4 regions of the Weizmannia sp. FSL W8-0676 genome follow, and region 4 is predicted to be linked to each of the others. Evidence: riboswitches for the same ligand, from Rfam matches in the RefSeq annotation. Region 4 holds a riboswitch; each other region holds the start of a gene.
The links. A riboswitch is a leader RNA that binds a small molecule or an ion and turns the genes downstream of it on or off. The one in region 4 is predicted to bind thiamine pyrophosphate.
Positions count from the first base shown of each region.

Region 1 (4,649 bases), 800 kb from region 4:
TTCGCTCATCAGCGGCAGCAAAATGTGCAGGCTCTTCGTTTCCACATTTTTATCCAGCGGTGAAGAGGCATCTTCATGTTTTAACAAAATGGCAAGCGCCTTTTCCGGATGTTTTTTGACATATTGCTGGCCTTTTTCGGCGGCAGCAAGAAATTTTTTAAAAATGTCTGGCTGCTGTTTCAGCTTATTTTCGTTTGCGATGAAAACGAGTTCGGCATAATCCGGAACACCGTATTTTGCCGGATTGAATGCTCTAACGGGTACGCCTTCCTTTTCCAGCAGCAGCTGTTCATGATTAACAAAACCGCCGACGATCGCATCAGTTTTACGGGCTGTCAGAGCAGGGATTAAATCATAGCCAACATCCACTGTTTTCACCTTGTCCGGATCGCCCCCGTCTGCTTTGACCATTGTCCGCACGGCTGCTTCTTCCAGCGGAATGGAAGAATAGCCGACCGTTTTGCCCGCCAGGTCTTTCGGTGAGCGGATGCCGCTTGAAGCTGGCACCATCACACGGTTCAGCGTATGGCGGACGACGGTGCCAAAAGATTGGACCGGAATATTCTCATCGCGCGCGATTAACACTTGGGGTTGATAACTTAATGCAATATCAATTCGATTCGCAGCCGCAAGTTTTAACGGGTCATTTGTGTCAGAAGGCATTTTGATGCTGACATCAAGACCCTGCGCTTTAAAATAGCCTTTTTCCTTGGCTACATAAAGAAAAGAATGAACCGCATTTGGATACCAATCCAGCATAATCGTTACTTTTTGCGCATGTTTCGTTGCTTGCTGCGAATGATTGCTGCAGGCACCTAGCATACACGCCAGTACAGCGACCATTACCCATCGTTTCTTCATTGAAAATCCCCCTAAATTTTTGTTCTGTTTTTCAATAAGCTTTTTTCCATCCCATAAATAAGCAAAAATAATCCCATGCCGAGTGCAGCCAAAAGAAAAACGGCCGAAAAAACAGCGCCCGACTGCAAATACCCAGACATTCGCTTGCTAAAAAAGCCAAGCCCCGCAGTTGCGCCAAGCCACTCTCCGATCGCTGCCCCGCTGACACAATATACAACCGATAATTTCAAGCCGGATAAAAATTGGGGAAGGGCCATCGGGACAGAAAGTTTTCGGAAAATATCCCAACGGCTGGCGCCCATTGTCCGAAACAAATTCAGATAGGCGGGATCGACGGTTTTTAATCCGTCAAAAGTGCTGATTACAATCGGAAAGATAGCCGTTAACACAATAATCGCTACCTTGCTCCAAACTGAATAGCCGAACCACATCATAAAAACAGGTGATACGGCGACAAGCGGGATCGTTTGCGAAATAACAAGAAACGGATAAAAGATTTTTTCAGCCGTTTTGGAGACATACATGATGACACCGATCATCACTCCACCCGCAACAGATAAAAGAAAACCGATGCCGACTTCCTCCACTGTCGCAGGCAAATGCACATTTATTAGTTGCCTGTGATTTTCTATGAAAGATGCATAGATTTGGGTAGGGGACGGCAAAATGAAAGACGGGATCACCCCTTTCTGTATGACCCACTGCCAGCCGGCTATCAAGACCAGCATCGTAACGCAAAAAAGTCCGTAATCCCCCAGCCATTTTCGCCACTTCATTTAGGAAACCTCCTTTCATCCGAACTTCCAATATGTACAAGCTGCAAACCGTTCCAAAGCCCGTTCAACCATTTGAATTTTTTCCTGCTATAGCAATCTTCCACCTACTTTTTGTTTTTATTTCTTCCTGCCCGTCGTCATTGACGAGGTTTTTCCGGTTACCGCCCTAAAAGCAGCTATTTTCCCTCCCTTCCAACAGAAAAAAGCCAGGCCTGTAAAAGACCTGACTTTAATAAGCAAGAAAATTTCCCAAAATCCCTACTTTCCTACGCCGGCATGATCCGGATCAGGTCCAAAGGGTTGAAAAACCAAATGTTTTTCTCTCAGCCCGCCAATCCGGGCACCCCTAGTAGTCTGAAATATTCACTTTCTTCCATTATAGGCTTTCTATTTGCCTGTGTAAAGTGGTGCAGGCTTTTTTCTATGGTGATTGGTTCAATTATCGGCTCCCAGTCAGGGCTCCTGTTTTTCCAAAAATCCCGAAAAAAACTGCAAAAATTTTCAATCATGATGATACTCACGATATATAAGCTCATTTAACGCTTCATTCCGTCATCGTAAACTGAATAGACAGCCATTCAGATATTTATACGACAGCGGCTGCGGTTGCAAGTGCTGACGGAAACAACCACATCGCCCCCTCTTCTCGTGCTTGTATGCTCACAAAAAAACCAATTTTATGAAAAAGACGAAAATAGTCTGTTAAATGACACGAATGTCGCTTATAATTATAAAAACGACACATGTGTCATTTAAGGAGGAGCATAATGAAGCATTCGCTTTTTAAAAATCATTCCTTTCTATTCTTAATCAGTGCGCAAACCGTTTCAAATCTTGGCGACTGGCTGCATCTTGTTGCATTGTTTGCATTAGTGGCATTTAAGTGGCACGCCGACCCGATTGCAATGGCAGGCATTACATTATGCATGGTGCTGCCGTCAATTTTATTTGGATCCCCTGCCGGCTGGCTGGCAGACCGGTTTAACCGTAAAGTGCTGATGAGCTTCTCGGATTTCGCCCGCTGCGGTTGTGTGCTCGGGATTGCTTTTTCCGTTTCGCTTTGGCAAGTTTATATCTTTCTATTTTTTTGGGCTTTTTCTCAGCCGTCTTCACCCCTGCAGAAAGCGGCCTGCTTCGCCAAGTTGTTGGTGAAAACCAAATACAGGCGGCAATCGGCACAAGCGAGATGATCAATAACAGTGCCAAAATCATCGGGCCGGTAGCAGGCGGCGCATTGATCAGCCTGACCGGAATCAAAGGCGCTTTTTATCTTGATGCCATTTCTTTCTTCCTCTCCGCCCTCCTGCTGTTTGGAATCAAGGCGCCAACATTACAGAGCCCGGTAAAAAGTGATCTAGAACATCGGGAAAAGGTCTCGCTAACTGAAGGATTTCGCTTTCTCTCCGGTTTTCCCGTGTTAAAAATAGGTCTGATCGTTTTTTGTACCATGATACTGGCCTTGCAAATTTCTGATTCCCAGGCCATGATATTAATAAGGGCTTGCTGAACGAATCCGATTATGGCTTGTATCTGATTTGTCAGCAAGCTCTACCTCAATATCATAGGAGAATGCATCTGCGAAAATGCTTTATTCTGTCCTCTCTGTATGTTGAATCAGCTTTAGAGTGCAAAGTTTTTCCTGCATTTTTTATAAAACCCTTGCATTTAAAGTTCGGCCAAAGCTGTCAGTATCCTTACCAAGTCTAGGACTTTTGCTTATTCAGCAAGCCCTAATAAGGGATATCAAGAACGCAACGGTCCATTTTGCGAGCTGGTGTATTGCGGCAAGCGGTTTTGGCATGCTTACTGCTTCCGTGCTGTTTACGAAAATAAAGTTAGGGGAGAAATTAATCACTTTAAAAATCAGCCCCGCCATACTTGGTTTGGGTTGTATCATGGTAAGTACGGGTACCGGCTGGCCGATCGGCATCATTGAAGCCGTTTACCCTTGCGTCTTTTTTCTGATGGGTTTTTCTTTTACAATGGCTGTCATTCCTTTCGATGTGCTCGTCCAAAAGAAATCGCCTGAAACGCATACCGGAAGAGTGTTCGGTACCATCAACAGCCTTTCTACACTCGCTGTGCTTGTTGGCATATTACTTGGAGGCTCGCTTTCAGAGTGGTTTGGCGTCCGTCTCGCATTCCTGATCTCTGGCGGAACCACTTGCCTGCTTGCTGCCGTTTCCGCAATCGCAATGAAAAAAGCAGAAAGGAAGGAAATTCATGTCGCCGAGGGTATCAAAACAACATCTTGAAGAAAGAAAAAATCATATATTGGATGCTGCGAAGCGGGTGTTTGAACGAAAAGGCTATGAACCTGTTACCATGCAGGATATCGTAAAAGAAGCCGGCATTAGCAGAGGAAATCTGTATCAGTATTTTTCTAACACAGAGGAAATCATGCAGGCGGTTATTGAAAAAAATGACGATTCATTTTATACGTACATTCAAGACCTGGCAAGCAGCCATGAAAAAGTATGGGATGCCATTCAAGCCTATCAGAAAGTGGTTTTCCAAAGTTTGCCAAATCCTTACGGGATCGTGATGTATGAATACTCTGTCACCAGGTGGCGCAATCCGGAAAGAAAGGCATTTTTCCAAAAAAGGTATACCCGGGCCATGAAAAGCTTTTTAGCGCTTCTAGAAGAGGGCGTAAAACAGGGTGAATTTCACCCGGTACAGCCGCTTGAAACGATTGTCAATTTTATGGTGAACATATGGGACGGACTGATTTTAATGGCTCATGTAGAGGAACCGGAAAGAGTGGCAGTAGGCGGACAGCTTGAGGCGTTAAATTTATACTTAATTCAGGCTTTGCGCCCCGATGAAAATGCAGACTGGCATTTGGACACCAAGATTGAACCCGGCTGATACGAACCGGGTTCAGATATAAAACGATGATGATCGTTATTTACGCAGTTCGCTATATTGAATCTGAATCCTGTTTTCCGGTTTTTGATCCACTGTATATAAGATAAACAGAAAAAACCATTCCAAAGGTTTCATGAAAAG
Region 1 is NZ_CP151954.1:1,498,891-1,503,539, reverse strand. It holds gene NST20_RS07280 (ABC transporter substrate-binding protein) at 1-861, opposite strand, end outside; gene NST20_RS07275 (ABC transporter permease) at 873-1,637, opposite strand; TPP riboswitch at 1,884-1,995, opposite strand; gene NST20_RS07270 (MFS transporter) at 2,405-2,827, shown strand; gene NST20_RS07265 (MFS transporter) at 2,725-3,144, shown strand; gene NST20_RS07260 (hypothetical protein) at 3,437-3,892, shown strand; gene NST20_RS07255 (TetR/AcrR family transcriptional regulator) at 3,861-4,508, shown strand; gene NST20_RS07250 (DUF6688 family protein) at 4,545-4,649, opposite strand, start outside.
Region 1: linked by a shared signal. The riboswitch ahead of NST20_RS07275 (ABC transporter permease) and the one ahead of tenA (thiaminase II) in region 4 are both predicted to bind thiamine pyrophosphate.

Region 2 (4,649 bases), 780 kb from region 4:
CTGCATAAAAGGCAGAATTGATGAAATGTTCCTAGGATGATAGACTGATAAAGAAAGATATGTTAGAATTTAACAACATATGGATGGGGAGCTGGCAGTTTTGGAAGCAAAAAATGCGTTAAGCATCCGGCGGCTGGGCGGCAAGGAAAAACTTCCGATGGATTTACTGCTCCTTGCCGACCCGTCACGCGAAATGGTGATGGCTTATGCCAACCGCGGAGAATGCTATGTGGCGGAAATTGAAGAAAAGGTGATCGGCGTTTACATCCTGCTACCGGCGAGGCCGGGAATCGTGGAATTGGCGAATGTGGCGGTTGCAAAAGAACATCAAGGGAAAGGCTTTGGAAAACGGCTTGTGCTGGATGCCATCCGGAGGGCAGGAAAAAGAGGATTTAAAACGATCGAAGTAGGCACCGGCAATTCCAGCATCAGCCAGCTGGCCTTGTATCAAAAATGCGGTTTCCGGATCTCCGGGGTGGACAGAGGCTTTTTCGTCAGGCATTATGCTGAAACGATATATGAAAACGGGATTCGCTGCCGGGATATGGTACGGTTATCCCTCGATTTGGTAGAAACGACATGCAAGGGGTAATGGAATTGGAACTGGTCTTTTACAATGATGATTTCAAGCAGCAATTGGACAACTATACAATAACGGATGATCAGCTCCGTTTCACCGGCCATCCGGATGAAGCCATTGCCCTTGCAAAAGAGGATCCGGAACGGCACCCTGTTGTTGCAGTCCGCCATAACATGATCACAAACTTTTTTGTGCTTCATGAAAAAAATGGCGCCAGGCCATATACAAGTCATCCGCATGCCATATTGCTGCGGACGTTTTCAACCGATTTCCACCAGCAGGGAAAAGGATACGCCAGGCAATGTTTAAAACAGCTGCCCCATTTTGTCCGTACCCATTTTCCGGAAATAGAGCAGATGGTTCTTGGGGTGAATACGGAAAATGTTGCTGCCCAAAATTTGTACAGACAAGCCGGGTTTGTGGATGAAGGGGGCAGGATGTTTGGAAAAAAAGGCGAATTGATTATTATGCATTACCATTTAGGCAAAGAAGGGATATACAGATGGAAATAAAAGAACTTGCAAACCGGGAAGAGTGGAAAGCAGCGTTTCCGGTGATGAAACAGCTGCGTAAACATTTGGACGAAGAACACTATCTCCAGCTGGTGGAAGAGGCGGCAGAAAAATCGGATTACAAGATGGCCGCAGTAATAGATGACGGAAACATTGTGGCGGTAACCGGCTATATGCCGATGATTACCTTGTACAACGGGCGGTTTATTTGGGTATGCGACCTGGTGACGGATGAAGCGCACAGATCAAAAGGGTACGGTGCCAGGCTTTTGGCGCATGTGGAAAAACAGGCCGGCGAAAACGGATACGGCATTGTTTCCCTGTCATCCGGCCTGCAAAGAAAAGACGCCCACCGGTTTTATGAAGAAAAAATGGATTATGATAAAGTCAGTTATGTTTTTTTAAAAAGATTGTAAACTTTACATCTTCGTTGGAAAGGGATATAATAGCTAAAAAATAATCTTTCAAACTACTAGGGGTGCCCGGATCTGGCGGGCTGAGAGAAAAACCGGCGTTTTTCAACCCTTTGGACCTGATCCGGATCATACCGGCGTAGGAAAGTAGGAATTTGTAAAAAATTTCTTGCTGATAAAGTCAGGTCTTTTCGGGCCTGGCTTTTTTGCATGGAAAGGGGTGGGACAAATGAAACTCGATGAGCAGGTGGTTGCCGTCACCGGCGGAAGCAGGGGGTTGGGCAAGGCGCTTGTAAAAGCTTTTGCAAGAGAGGGGGCGGGCGTTGTCATCAACTATTTTGAGAGTGAGGGGAAGGCAAAGGACCTTCAGCATATTTTAGGCGAAAAAGCGGTTGCCCTGAAGGCGGATGTAAGGGATCCGGTCCAGGTAAGAAAGATGTTCCGGCAGGCCGAAGCTTATTTTTCCAGGCCTGTCACGACGATTGTAAATAATGCCCTTGTGCATTTCCGCTTTGATCCGGAATCCCGGCACGATGCTTCCCGGATTTCGTGGGAGGAATACAGCCTGCAGATGGAAGGTGCGGTTCGCGGCGCATTAAATACCATCCAGGCCGGCCTTGCGGGAATGAAACGGCTGCATTTCGGCAGGGTGATCAATATTGGCACAAACCTGTTTCAAAATCCGGTTGTCGCCTACCATGATTACAATACGAGCAAGGCTGCGCTCCTCGGCTTCACCCGGAGCATGGCGAAAGATCTGGGGCAATATGGCATTACCGTTAATATGGTATCCGGCGGCCTTCTGAAAACGACGGATGCAAGTGCGGCCACATCTGAAGAGGTTTTTCAATTGATTCAGGCAACAACCCCGCTGCAAAGGGTGACAGAACCGGAAGACGTTGCGGATGCCGTGTTGTTTTTTGCATCGCCATGGGCCAGGGCGGTAACCGGGCAAAACCTCGTCGTTGACGGCGGACTTGTAATGGATTAGGAGGGAATGAAAATGGAAAAGGAAAAACCAATTGAACTGCTTGAAAAAATCAGGGAAGCCAATCCGCTTATCCATAATATCACGAATATTGTGGTGGCTAATTTCACAGCAAACGGGCTGCTGGCACTTGGCGCATCTCCGGTAATGGCCGATGCGGTGGAAGAAGTTGCCGATATGGCGAAAGCGGCAAATGCGGTCGTATTAAATATCGGCACTTTGAATGAAAAAGCCGTCGAAGCCATGATTTTGGCGGGAAAGTCTGCAAATGAAAATGGCGTTCCGGTCGTCCTTGATCCGGTAGCTGCCGGTTCAACCCGTTACCGGACAGAAACGGCAAAAAAATTGCTGAAAGAAATCCGCTTCACATCCATCAGGGGAAATGCCGGAGAAATCGCCAATCTGGTCGGAATAGATGCCAAAGTTAAAGGCGTCGATGCAGGAGATACCAGCCTGGATACGGGCGAACTCGCTTTGAAAGCAGCAAAAACGCTTCATACAACGGTCGTGGTAAGCGGCAAGACAGATGCGGTGTCAAACGGTTCCGAACTCTATCTCGTACATAACGGCCACCCGCTTTTAACAAAAGTCACCGGGACAGGCTGCCTTTTGTCCGCAGTTTGCGGCGCCTTTCTCGCTGTTGAGGAAGATCCGGTTCAGGCATCCGTTTCGGCGCTTGCGATTTACGGCGCTGCTGCGGAAATCGCAAGGGAAAAAACAGGCGGGGATTTGCCGGGCAGTTTTCAAATGGCATTTTTAGACCAGCTGGCAGAAATAGGGGCTGAAGAAATCCAAAAATATGCCTCTTTTGAAAAGAAAGAAGGATGAACGTCATGAAAAAAGCACTTACCATTGCCGGTTCTGATTCCGGGGGCGGTGCCGGCATCCAGGCAGACTTGAAAACATTTCAGGAATTGGAAGTATACGGCATGTCCGTGATTACCGCGGTGACAGCGCAAAATACACGCGGCGTCCAGGGGGTATTTCCGCTCGGACCCGAAGCCGTCTCCCGCCAATTGGAGTCCATTGCCGGAGATATGGGGACGGATGCGCTAAAAACCGGCATGTTGTTTGATTCCGGCATCATCGAAGTGGCCGCGGAAAAAATCAAAACCTACCGCTGGGAAAAACTCGTTGTGGACCCGGTGATCATTGCAAAAGGCGGGGAAACCCTTTTGCAAAAGGAAGCGGTTCAAGCCTTAAAAAGCAAGCTGCTTCCGCTCGCCTTCATTGTGACGCCGAATCTTCCGGAAGCAGAGGAACTGGCAGGAATGCCCATCCGAAATGCCGGGGATCGGAAGGAAGCGGCACGCATCATTGCGGATTGCGGCCCCCGGTATGTCCTTATTAAAGGCGGCCATAACGCATCTTCCCCGGTTTCGAGCGACTTGCTTTTTGACGGGGTGAATTTTTACGAATATACAGCGAAAAGGTACGCAACAAAAAATACGCACGGCACCGGCTGTACGTTTTCTTCGGCGATTACGGCGGAATTGGCAAAAGGCGCGGATATATTTGCTGCAGTGTCGACAGCAAAAGCATTCATTTCCGCCGCGATCGAAGACGGCATTCAAATTGGACACGGGCACGGGCCGACAAACCATTGGGCGTACCAAAAAAGGAGAATGAAAAACGGATGACAGCCGAATATTTGCGTGGCGCATTGAAACTGTATTTTATTATGGGCAGCCCGAACTGCACGCTGCCGCCGGAACAAGTGCTGGAAAAGGCCATCAGGGGCGGCGTCACCCTTTTTCAATTCCGTGAAAAAGGGAACGGTGCACGAAAAGGCGAAGAAAAGAAAGCGCTTGGTGAAAAATTGAAGTGGATATGCCAAAAAAACGGGATTCCTTTTCTTGTAAATGATGATATTGCACTTGCGTTGGAACTGGATGCTGATGGTGTGCATGTCGGGCAGGAAGATGAACCGCTGGCATCCGTACGAGAAAAGTTTGGGGATAAGATCATCGGCGTCTCGGCCTATACGTTGGAGGAAGCCAGGCAGGCAGCAAACGGAGGCGCGGATTATCTTGGCGTCGGCCCCATTTTTCCGACGAAATCGAAAGAAGATGCGAAAGAAGCGAAAGGCACAGCCGTCATTCGCGAAATCCGCCAAAATGGCATCCGGATTCCAATTGTCGGAATTGGCGGCATAG
Region 2 is NZ_CP151954.1:1,480,175-1,484,823, forward strand. It holds gene NST20_RS07165 (GNAT family N-acetyltransferase) at 80-592, shown strand; gene NST20_RS07170 (GNAT family N-acetyltransferase) at 592-1,092, shown strand; gene NST20_RS07175 (GNAT family N-acetyltransferase) at 1,083-1,508, shown strand; TPP riboswitch at 1,557-1,668, shown strand; gene NST20_RS07180 (3-oxoacyl-ACP reductase) at 1,735-2,496, shown strand; gene thiM (hydroxyethylthiazole kinase) at 2,509-3,321, shown strand; gene thiD (bifunctional hydroxymethylpyrimidine kinase/phosphomethylpyrimidine kinase) at 3,327-4,133, shown strand; gene thiE (thiamine phosphate synthase) at 4,130-4,649, shown strand, end outside.
Region 2: linked by a shared signal. The riboswitch ahead of NST20_RS07180 (3-oxoacyl-ACP reductase) and the one ahead of tenA (thiaminase II) in region 4 are both predicted to bind thiamine pyrophosphate.

Region 3 (4,649 bases), 700 kb from region 4:
ACCAAATATAAAGAAAAGATGCACGCAGATCCCCGGTTCCGGGACATGGTCTTCAAAGAAGATGAAGCAGACGGCCATGCGTTTAAAAAAATGCACGTCCGCCCGCGCAAGGAGCTTGTTACGCTGCGGCTTGAAAAAGACATCAATCCGAATGAAAAAACGGGGAAATATTTGTCTCCGAAAGAATTTCGCGAGGCGCTGCTGGCTGAAGATACCGTCGTACTGGATGCGCGCAATGACTATGAGTATGATCTCGGGCATTTCCGCGGGGCATTGCGCCCGGATATCCGCACTTTCCGCGAACTGCCGGAATGGGTGCGCGAACATAAGGATCAATTAAAAGGCAAAAAAATTGTGACGTATTGCACCGGCGGCATCCGTTGTGAAAAATTTTCGGGCTGGCTGCTGGAAGAAGGGTTTGAAGATGTCAGCCAACTGCACGGCGGGATTGTGACATACGGAAAGGATCCGGAAGTGCAGGGAGAGCTGTGGGACGGCAAACTGTATGTATTTGACGAACGGATTTCCGTTCCGGTCAACCGAAAGGAACATGTCGTTGTCGGCCGGGATTATTTTACGGGGGAACCGTGCGAACGTTATGTCAACTGCGCCAACCCAGCCTGCAACAAGCAATTTTTATGCTCGGAAGAAAATGAACATAAATATATGCGGAGCTGCTCGCATGAATGCCGCACCGTGCCAAATAATTTATATGTAAAAGAACACGGCCTTACACCGGAAAAAGTAGCTGAACGGCTGCGCCGGATCGAAGAAGAAGACGCGGCGTTAAACCGGTAACCGGCGCGGCTTTTAACCTTACGATTCGGAAAGCGGATGGTGAAAAAGGGGATGGAAACCGTGCCCGCCCGGAAACGGCCGGAGCGATTCCTTGCTTCAAAAGCGGTATTTTCTTGAAAGAAACAAGGTGCCTGAGGGCGGCATGTGAAAAAAAGAGAAAAAAACCGGGATCCACTGCAACCATCCGAAGCCCGGGGGCAGGGTTAAAACGCGGCGTGTTCCGGAACAGAGAAAGGATTTGGTGCAAGCGGGCCAAATCCTTTTTATCTGCCTGCTTTTTTGCGTAAAATGGGATAAAATAGACCTCTGTGCCGCTTCATACGCGGCACCGGAAAAGGATGAAAATTTTCAGGATAGAAAGAAAGGCGGGATTTGGATGTGCGGGAGGTACACTTTGACGGCATCTGTAAATGAGCTGGAAGAAAGGTTCCATGCCAAAGCTTCTTTTCCGGGCAGTGAATATGCCAAAAGTTATAATGTCGCGCCTTCGCAAATGGTGGCTGCCGTGATCAGCGCCCGCGGGCAGTACAGACTGGGTTTTTTAAAATGGGGCTTGATTCCTTCCTGGGCAAAAGATCCGAAAATCGGGCATAAGATGATCAATGCCAGAAGTGAAACTGTATTTCAGAAACCGGGTTTCCGGGAGGCAGTGAAAAGGCGGCGCTGCCTCATTCCGGCCGATTCTTTTTTTGAGTGGAACCGAAAAGACGGCACCCGGGCGCCGATGCGGATTACGCTTAAGAACGGGGGCATTTTTGCAATGGCCGGGCTTTGGGAGAAATGGACGGATCAGGAAGGGAATCCGGTCTTTACTTGCACCATTTTAACGACAAAGGCGAACAGGATGATGGCAAAAATTCACGACCGGATGCCGGTGATTTTACGCAAGGAAGATGAAGAAAAATGGCTGGACAGCACGGTCACTGAACCGGGCCGGCTGTTGCCGCTCCTCGCGCAGTATGATTCGGATGCGATGGAGATGTATGCCGTATCCGAACGCGTCAATTCGCCAAAAAACAATTTTCCAGAGCTGTTATTGCCAAAAAATTAAATTTTTTGTTGAAATGCTGTGGCAAAAAGTTTATCATAAAGGTGACAAATTCATGAACGTAACCACAGGGGGAGCGTTAAGCTGAGAGTGAACGCCATGTTCTGACCCTTTGAACCTGTCCGGTTAATGCCGGCGTAGGGATGTGGAATTTCTTTTGTCCTCCCATGGTTCGTTATGTTCATGCATACCAAAAGGGGGATTTTTTTATGGGCAAATTAAGTTTACAGGCCATGATTGAAGCGGCTGTCTTTGCGGCATTTGCGCTTTTGCTGGACTTGCTGCCGTCCATTGAGGTGACGCACGTGATTTCCCTGTCGTTTGCCATGCTGCCGGTTTTTGTGGTCGCTTTTCGCTGGGGATTTAAAGCAAGTGTTGCTTCGGGATTTATTTGGAGCTTGCTGCAGATCGTCACCGGTGATGCAAATGATATTCTCAACCCGATTCAGGGCATCATGGAATATCCGGTCGCTTTTTCATTCATCGGGTTTGCCGGGCTTTTTCGGCCGCTTATCGAAAGAAGCTGCCGTCATGCCAAAAGGGGCACGATGACTTTTTGGATATGCCTTTCTGTTCTTGCCGGCAGTTTCGCCCGCTATTTCTGGCATTTCTTGGCCGGCGTGTTTTTCTGGGGTTCCTATGCGCCTAAAGGGCAGTCGGCGTTTCTCTATTCTTTCATCACGAACGGCGTCACGATGATTGGCAATGGCATTTTATGCGCAGCTGTTGCGGCGATCCTCTTTAATGCCGCCCCGCAGCTGCTGACAAAATACCGCAATCAGCACAGGCATGCGGCGTAAAAGCAACTTGAAAACGGCAAGGCAACTGCGCCTTGCCGTTTTCACTTCAGGCAGGAGGCTTTATGGAAACAGGCGCCTTGTAAAGCCGGAGTTCGGTTTCACCGCTTTTTCAGTTGATCATGGCCGGCAGAACGGGTAATGGCCGTAAGAAACGGGAAAGGATAAAAAGAAGGAATAATGAAAGAAAGGGGATTTTATGGATAAAGACATTCATCACCCGTTTGGCCGGATCATCCCGATGACTTCGATTGAAAGCGGAACAGGCAGGGAATTGCTGCCGGATATCTATTGCTTTACCATCCAAATTGTAAATGTGTGTCTGATCGGCAGGGCCGGAACCGGTACATTTGTCCTCGTGGATGCCGGCATGCCGGGTTCCGCCGGCGCGATATTTTCAGCCGTGCGGGAACGCTTCGGGGAAAAGTCAAAACCAAAAGCGGTTTTACTGACGCATGGCCATTTTGACCACGTGGGTGCGATTGCGCCATTATTGGAAAAATGGGACGTGCCGGTTTTTGCACATCCATTGGAGCTGCCCTATTTAACCGGGCGTGAAACGTATCCGGATCCCGATCCGACTGTTGAAGGCGGCCTGCTGGCGAAGATTTCCATGATATATCCGAATGAACCAGTTGATCTTGGCAAGGCTGTCCAACCCCTTCCCGAAGACGGGACGGTCCCGTTTCTGCCGGGCTGGAAATGGATCCATACGCCCGGCCATTCGAACGGGCATGTATCGTTCTTCAGGGAAGCAGACAACGTGTTGATCGCGGGGGACGCATTTATCACCGTCAGACAGGATGAATTTTGGAAAGTGCTGGTGCAAAAGCAGGAAGTAAACGGGCCGCCGCGCTATTTTACAAACGACTGGAAGGCGGCAAAACGCTCAGTTGAAAAATTGGCTGCCTTAAAGCCGGAAACTGCTCTTTGCGGCCACGGGATCCCGATGTCCGGCGCCGGCTTGCGGGAAGGGCTTGAGGCCCTTGTCTCCGGATTTGATGAAATCGCGCTCCCGGATCACGGGAAGTACGTGGATGGCGCACAATAGGCGGTTTCTTCATTGCTTCCTTCCCCGCAAAGGTTTACAATAATTTGTAAATGGATGGATAAAAAGGAGCGAGAAAATTGGAAGTCAAAGATTTTATGATCCGCGATGTCATTACGGTAAAAAAAGAGACGACGATCCGGGAACTGTTAAAGGTGCTTGCCCACCACCGGATCGGCGGCGTACCGGTCGTGGATGCGGAAGGAAAGCTGCTCGGCATGGTCAGTGACGGGGATGTCATCCGCTTTTTGCAGCCAAAGGGAAGGACCGTTTATGATTTTTATATTACGATCGTGGTAAATGAGCAGGAAGACTTTAATGAAAAACTGGCGCACAGCCTGGACTTTCCGGTGGAAAAGATTATGAAACGGCGGGAATTGTATACGGTAAGGCCCGAAGACGATTTTGAAAACGCGCTGCGGATTCTGGCCAAACACCATTTTAAAAAACTTCCGGTCGTCAATCAGGCAGATCGTGTTGTCGGTGTCATCTCAAGAGGCGATATCATGCGCCAGATTACGGATAGATTGCTCAACAGCTAAATCAAAATGGTTAGATCGGCCTCCCCGGGGATGACTATACATATCAGTCTTTCGGGGAGGTCAAATCATGAACGGAACTTCAATGCCGCAATCTCCTGAACCGTTGTGGCGCAAAACGGCCACGATGCCGCAATTTCCGCCGTTAACGCAGGATATAGAAGCCGATGTGGCTGTTGCGGGCGCCGGAATGGCCGGAATTGAAACCGCTTATTTGCTGGCAAACGAAGGCTATAAAACGATCCTGTTTGATGCCGGATCTATTGCAAATGGCACAAGCGGGCATACGACGGCAAAAATCACCGCACAGCACGGGCTCATTTATGATGAATTGATCCAGCATATAGGAAAAGAAAAAGCATCCCTTTATTACAAAGCAAACGAAACAGCTGCATCGTTCATTCAACAAACGATCCTGA
Region 3 is NZ_CP151954.1:1,400,502-1,405,150, forward strand. It holds gene NST20_RS06735 (rhodanese-related sulfurtransferase) at 1-798, shown strand, start outside; gene NST20_RS06740 (SOS response-associated peptidase) at 1,175-1,849, shown strand; TPP riboswitch at 1,907-2,007, shown strand; gene thiT (energy-coupled thiamine transporter ThiT) at 2,056-2,646, shown strand; gene NST20_RS06750 (MBL fold metallo-hydrolase) at 2,843-3,694, shown strand; gene NST20_RS06755 (CBS domain-containing protein) at 3,772-4,233, shown strand; gene NST20_RS06760 (FAD-binding oxidoreductase) at 4,301-4,649, shown strand, end outside.
Region 3: linked by a shared signal. The riboswitch ahead of thiT (energy-coupled thiamine transporter ThiT) and the one ahead of tenA (thiaminase II) in region 4 are both predicted to bind thiamine pyrophosphate.

Region 4 (4,649 bases):
TCATTCTGGCGATGACAGCCCTTATATTAAATGTTAGAATAAGGTAATCTCATATATTCATAGGGGGACAAGATGGTCAAATTTGGATTTAAGTGCGTGATCTCTTTTGTAATGGCTTTCGCTTTTGTATTCCCCACTTTTTCAAATGGTTTGTTCATCAAGGCGCATGCATCTTCCATTACTGTCAAACATGCAACCAGATCGGTGAACCTTGTTTCGAAAGCATCAAGCGCCGGCAAAAAAGTTGGCACTTTGCCCGGCAATGCACCGGTATTTGTCACCGGTTCGTCGGGCAGCTATTACCGCGTTCAATTTCAAAATAAAACGGCCTATGCGTATAAAAAATATGTGGCAAACGGCAGACCAAAGGCGTGGTATACCGGCTATGCTGCTGATACAGTGTATTTGCACGACATTCGTACGGGAAAAACATTGAAAAATACGCTTTATCTCGCAACGCCGGTTACCGTTTATGCGAAACAGGGCCACTGGCTGACCATTGGTTATGCAGACGGCTATTACGGATATGCCCAAACTTACGATACCCATATTGTCCGCTACGCCAAACGGGGAATAGATTTATCATATTTGCAACCATCCGGGACAAACGGGATTGATTTCAAAAAAGTGAAAGCGGCGGATTTCAGCTATGCGATTATAAAAGCAAGTGAGGGAACCGATTTGCCAAAAACGGGCACCAAGGATTATTTTGTCCAGGATGTTAAAGCGGCAGCCAAAGCCGGTTTAAAAGTTCATGTTTATCACATGTTTGACGCCACTTCCATAACGGCCGCGAAACAGGAAGCAGACCATTTTGCGCAGAGGCTAAGTCCTGTGAAACAACAGATTGGCTATGTTTTTGTGGATGTCGAATACGAGAATCTATCGAAAAACAAAGATACTTTAACCCGCTATGTGGATGCCTTTATCACCGAGTTGAAAAGCAAAGGATTCCAACATACTGGGATCTATACGTACTACGATTTTTACAAGAATCGTTTAAATGCATCGAAACTGCCCAAGGGGAATCTATTATGGATTGCACGTTATAACGCAACGCTCGGCATGCAGGCTGACGTTTGGCAGCATCGTAAAACAAACTGTAAGATCAACGGCGTAAAAGGAAATTTTGATTTCGATCTGACTTACAACAAGGCCATTGGCGGCTAAGTTTTTTGTAAAAAATGGAACGGCAGATAACCAAACAGTATTTGTTTGTGTACATGATGGATAAAAATAAAACGCGGGGCATATGTATGAAATGGGTTGAAGTTCATGCGCATTTTCCGGACGTGGTGTCTGAATGGAAATGCCAGCCATTGATGACATTGAAAACGGTAATGAAGGTTGGAAAGTCTAGTAAAAGCGCGTGCAGAAAATCAAAATCGCGAATGATGTATTTTTCAGGCTGGGGTGCAAAGAAGCGTATCAGATTTCAAATGGATAGCCATGTACCTCTAGTATCTGTTGAAATGAAATACAAAGACCAGGGACCTACCATCAGGATGAAACCAGGTCTCCCAACAGCGGAAGACGGCTGTTGGGAGACCTTTATTTTTATGCGCGTGTGAAGAGGGGCCCTTCTGCCGTGGCGTTCGTTGCCTGTACTTTTTTGCCCTTATGGATTTGTAAGCAAATCTTCCAAAGCTTGCCGGAGCGTCGGGAACATGAATTCAAATCCTGCCTGCATGAGGACTTCCGGGCGTACATGCTGGCCTTCAAGCACAAGGCTGCTTTTTTGCCCGAGTGCCAGTTTCAAGGCAAAAGAAGGTACGGGAAGCCAATGCGGCCGGTGTAAAACAGCACCAATGGTTTTGCCAAATGCCTTCATCGTTATAGGCGAAGGGGCAGTGACATTGACCGGGCCGCGGATGTTCTCATTTTTAATAGCAAATAAGATCGATCTTACTACGTCTGTTATATGCACCCACGAGACCCATTGATTGCCGGAACCGACTGTGCCGCCAGCAAACCATTTATACGGCAATACCATAAGGGGCAGTGCTCCGTTTTCCTTTCCAAGCACAACGCCGAATCTCAATAAGACAGTACGGATGGCATGTTTTTCTGCTTGCTTCGCATTGGCTTCCCAACCCGATACCGTCCTGCCAAGAAAATCATTTGCCCTTTGCAATGATTTTTCAGTATACACAGCATTGCGTGATGGCGGATAGATGCCGATTGCACTTGCATTGACCAGCACTGCCGGTTTGCGCGGCATGGCAGACAGGATGCGCAACATTTCATCTGTTGCGCACATCCGGCTTTCATAAATTTGTTTTTGGTGTTTGGCACTCCATCTTCCATCGTTTATGGACACGCCGGCCAAGTTGATGAATACATCCGCATTCCCTATTTCATTTTCGGGAGAAGCATCTTCCACCAGCCATTTTACATACTGCACACGATTTGCCGGCTGCTTGTCTTTCCTTGTTAAAATGACCACTTCATGCCCTTCGCGAAGAAGCATATCCGTTAATTTCCGCCCGATAAATCCGGTCCCACCAGCGATCACAATCCTCATTTTTGCCCTCCGTTCTGCAAATTTCACCACGGTTTGCAACTTAAGTCAGGAATAAATGGGCACGAATGATGAAAAATCAAGGTTTCCAACTCATTCGTCCTTGTTTATGGGAAAAAGCCTTCTGTGATGTTCCCGGAGCAGTCCCGATATTAAAAAGTTAATGGAAGACGACATTTTAATCAAGATTAGGATGATAAATCTCCTGTTGCACAAAATTCGGGACTATGATATGGTAAAATTAATGAAAATGAATATTCGCAATCGTCTACTAGGGGCGCCGGATTGGCTGAGAAGTACCCTTAGAACCTGATCTAGTTCGTACTAGCGTAGGGAAGTAGGTAATGAAATTACACCTGATGATTTGTAATTGATACACCCGCTTTCCGATGGAGGGCGGGTTTTTTATTTTGAAGCTGCTTAGGGCAAAGGGAGAAACCAGCCTGCAAACCGCAATCGGTTTCCCGGTAAACAAGGAGGAATCATTGTTGAAACGATCTTTTACAGAAAGGCTATATCAAAATGTCCAGCCGATTTGGGAGAAAAACCATAACCATCCTTTTGTCGTGGGACTGGGGAACGGAACTTTAGAAAGAGATAAATTTATCTATTATTTAAAGCAGGATTACGTATATTTAGTTGAGTACGCAAAACTGTTTGCCATGGGTGTTGTGAAAGCGGGTAACCTGGACATGATGACGAGATTTGCTGCGGTTCTCCATGAATCGTTGCATTTTGAGATGGAACTGCACCGCCAATACGCTGCCGAGTTTGGCATTACACGCACGGATTTAGAAGCAACTCAACCAACGCCGGCCAATCTTGCTTACACAAGTTATATGCTGCAAGTGGCCGCCAATGGAAGCTTGGCTGAACTTGTTGCCTGCTTGTTGCCGTGTGCCTGGGATTATTGGGAAATTGGGAAACTGCTGAAATTAAATCATCGAGACACATTGGAGACCAATCCTTACAAGAAATGGATCGAAACCTATTCTTCAGAAACGTTCGGCTCCGGAACGCAGTGGTTAATTGACTTAATGGACCAACTGGCAAGCGGAAAATCAGAAACGGAACTGGCAGTCTTAGAACACCATTTCCAAATAGCCTCAAAGTATGAGTATTTATTTTGGGATATGAACGATAAAAAACAAGACTGGCCGGTCTGATTTTCATTCGCAACTAAAAAGGAGGGAGGGTTGGTTCTAATGAGAAAAACACAAAAAATAACAGCAACTGCAGTTATTGCGGCTATCACAACTGTATCCAGCAGCTTGATTTATATCCCGGTAGGTTTTGCAAAAATTTTTCCGGTATAGCATTTTGCCAACATACTCTCGGCTGTTCTGCTCGGCCCCGGTTATGCGGTTGCGCAAGCTTTTATATCCTCGCTTTTACGTAACTTGCTTGGGACAGGGAGTATTTTTGCCTTTCCGGGAAGCATGATCGGCGCGTTTTTGGCAGCTTATCTGTACGCGAAGACGAATAAGCTCATTTTTGCCTTTGTTGGGGAGGTCATGGGGACAGGCATTCTCGGTGCCTTGGCATGTTATCCCATTGCTGTTTTCTTACTCGGCCAAGCGTCAACGCTTTTCGGATTTATCCCTGCCTTCTTTTTAAGCTCTTTTGCAGGGGCCATTTTTGGCTATGTTTTGATAAAAGTTTTACAAAAAAATAAAGGGTGGGACAGAATGATCAATCATACCGTAAGCAACCGTAAGCTTTGAGCGAAGCACCACGGAGGATTGAAGGCATTTGCCACGGTACATACAGGTTGCAAGCAGCCGGTCAAAATCCATGCCAGCAAAATCAGGCTCTTGAAAACAGAGCCTGATGCTGTTGGCATTATGACGCACTCCGGCATAGTCCCATTCATTGCATGCCATTTTGCTATAATCCCAGATTACGAAAGTAAAATAGTAATTTAAAATAAAAAAGTGCCCCATCCTTTGGTATAATTGATTTTGAGAAAAAACAATAACCAAGAAAGGGGGCACCTTTAAGGTGAATTATATCATTCCTGTCTCAAGAATTAAATATGAATTCAATTTAAAGAATAGTACAAAATTTAGTGGCATCCTCCCATTTCTGCAATTTCTGGAACGGATGAAAATCCAGCAGACTTTCCGGG
Region 4 is NZ_CP151954.1:702,764-707,412, forward strand. It holds gene NST20_RS03325 (GH25 family lysozyme) at 73-1,170, shown strand; gene NST20_RS03330 (hypothetical protein) at 1,257-1,571, shown strand; gene NST20_RS03335 (TIGR01777 family oxidoreductase) at 1,619-2,524, opposite strand; TPP riboswitch at 2,785-2,874, shown strand; gene tenA (thiaminase II) at 2,911-3,687, shown strand; partial or broken gene thiW (energy coupling factor transporter S component ThiW) at 3,727-4,245, shown strand; partial or broken gene NST20_RS03350 (IS1380-like element ISBco2 family transposase) at 4,523-4,649, shown strand, end outside.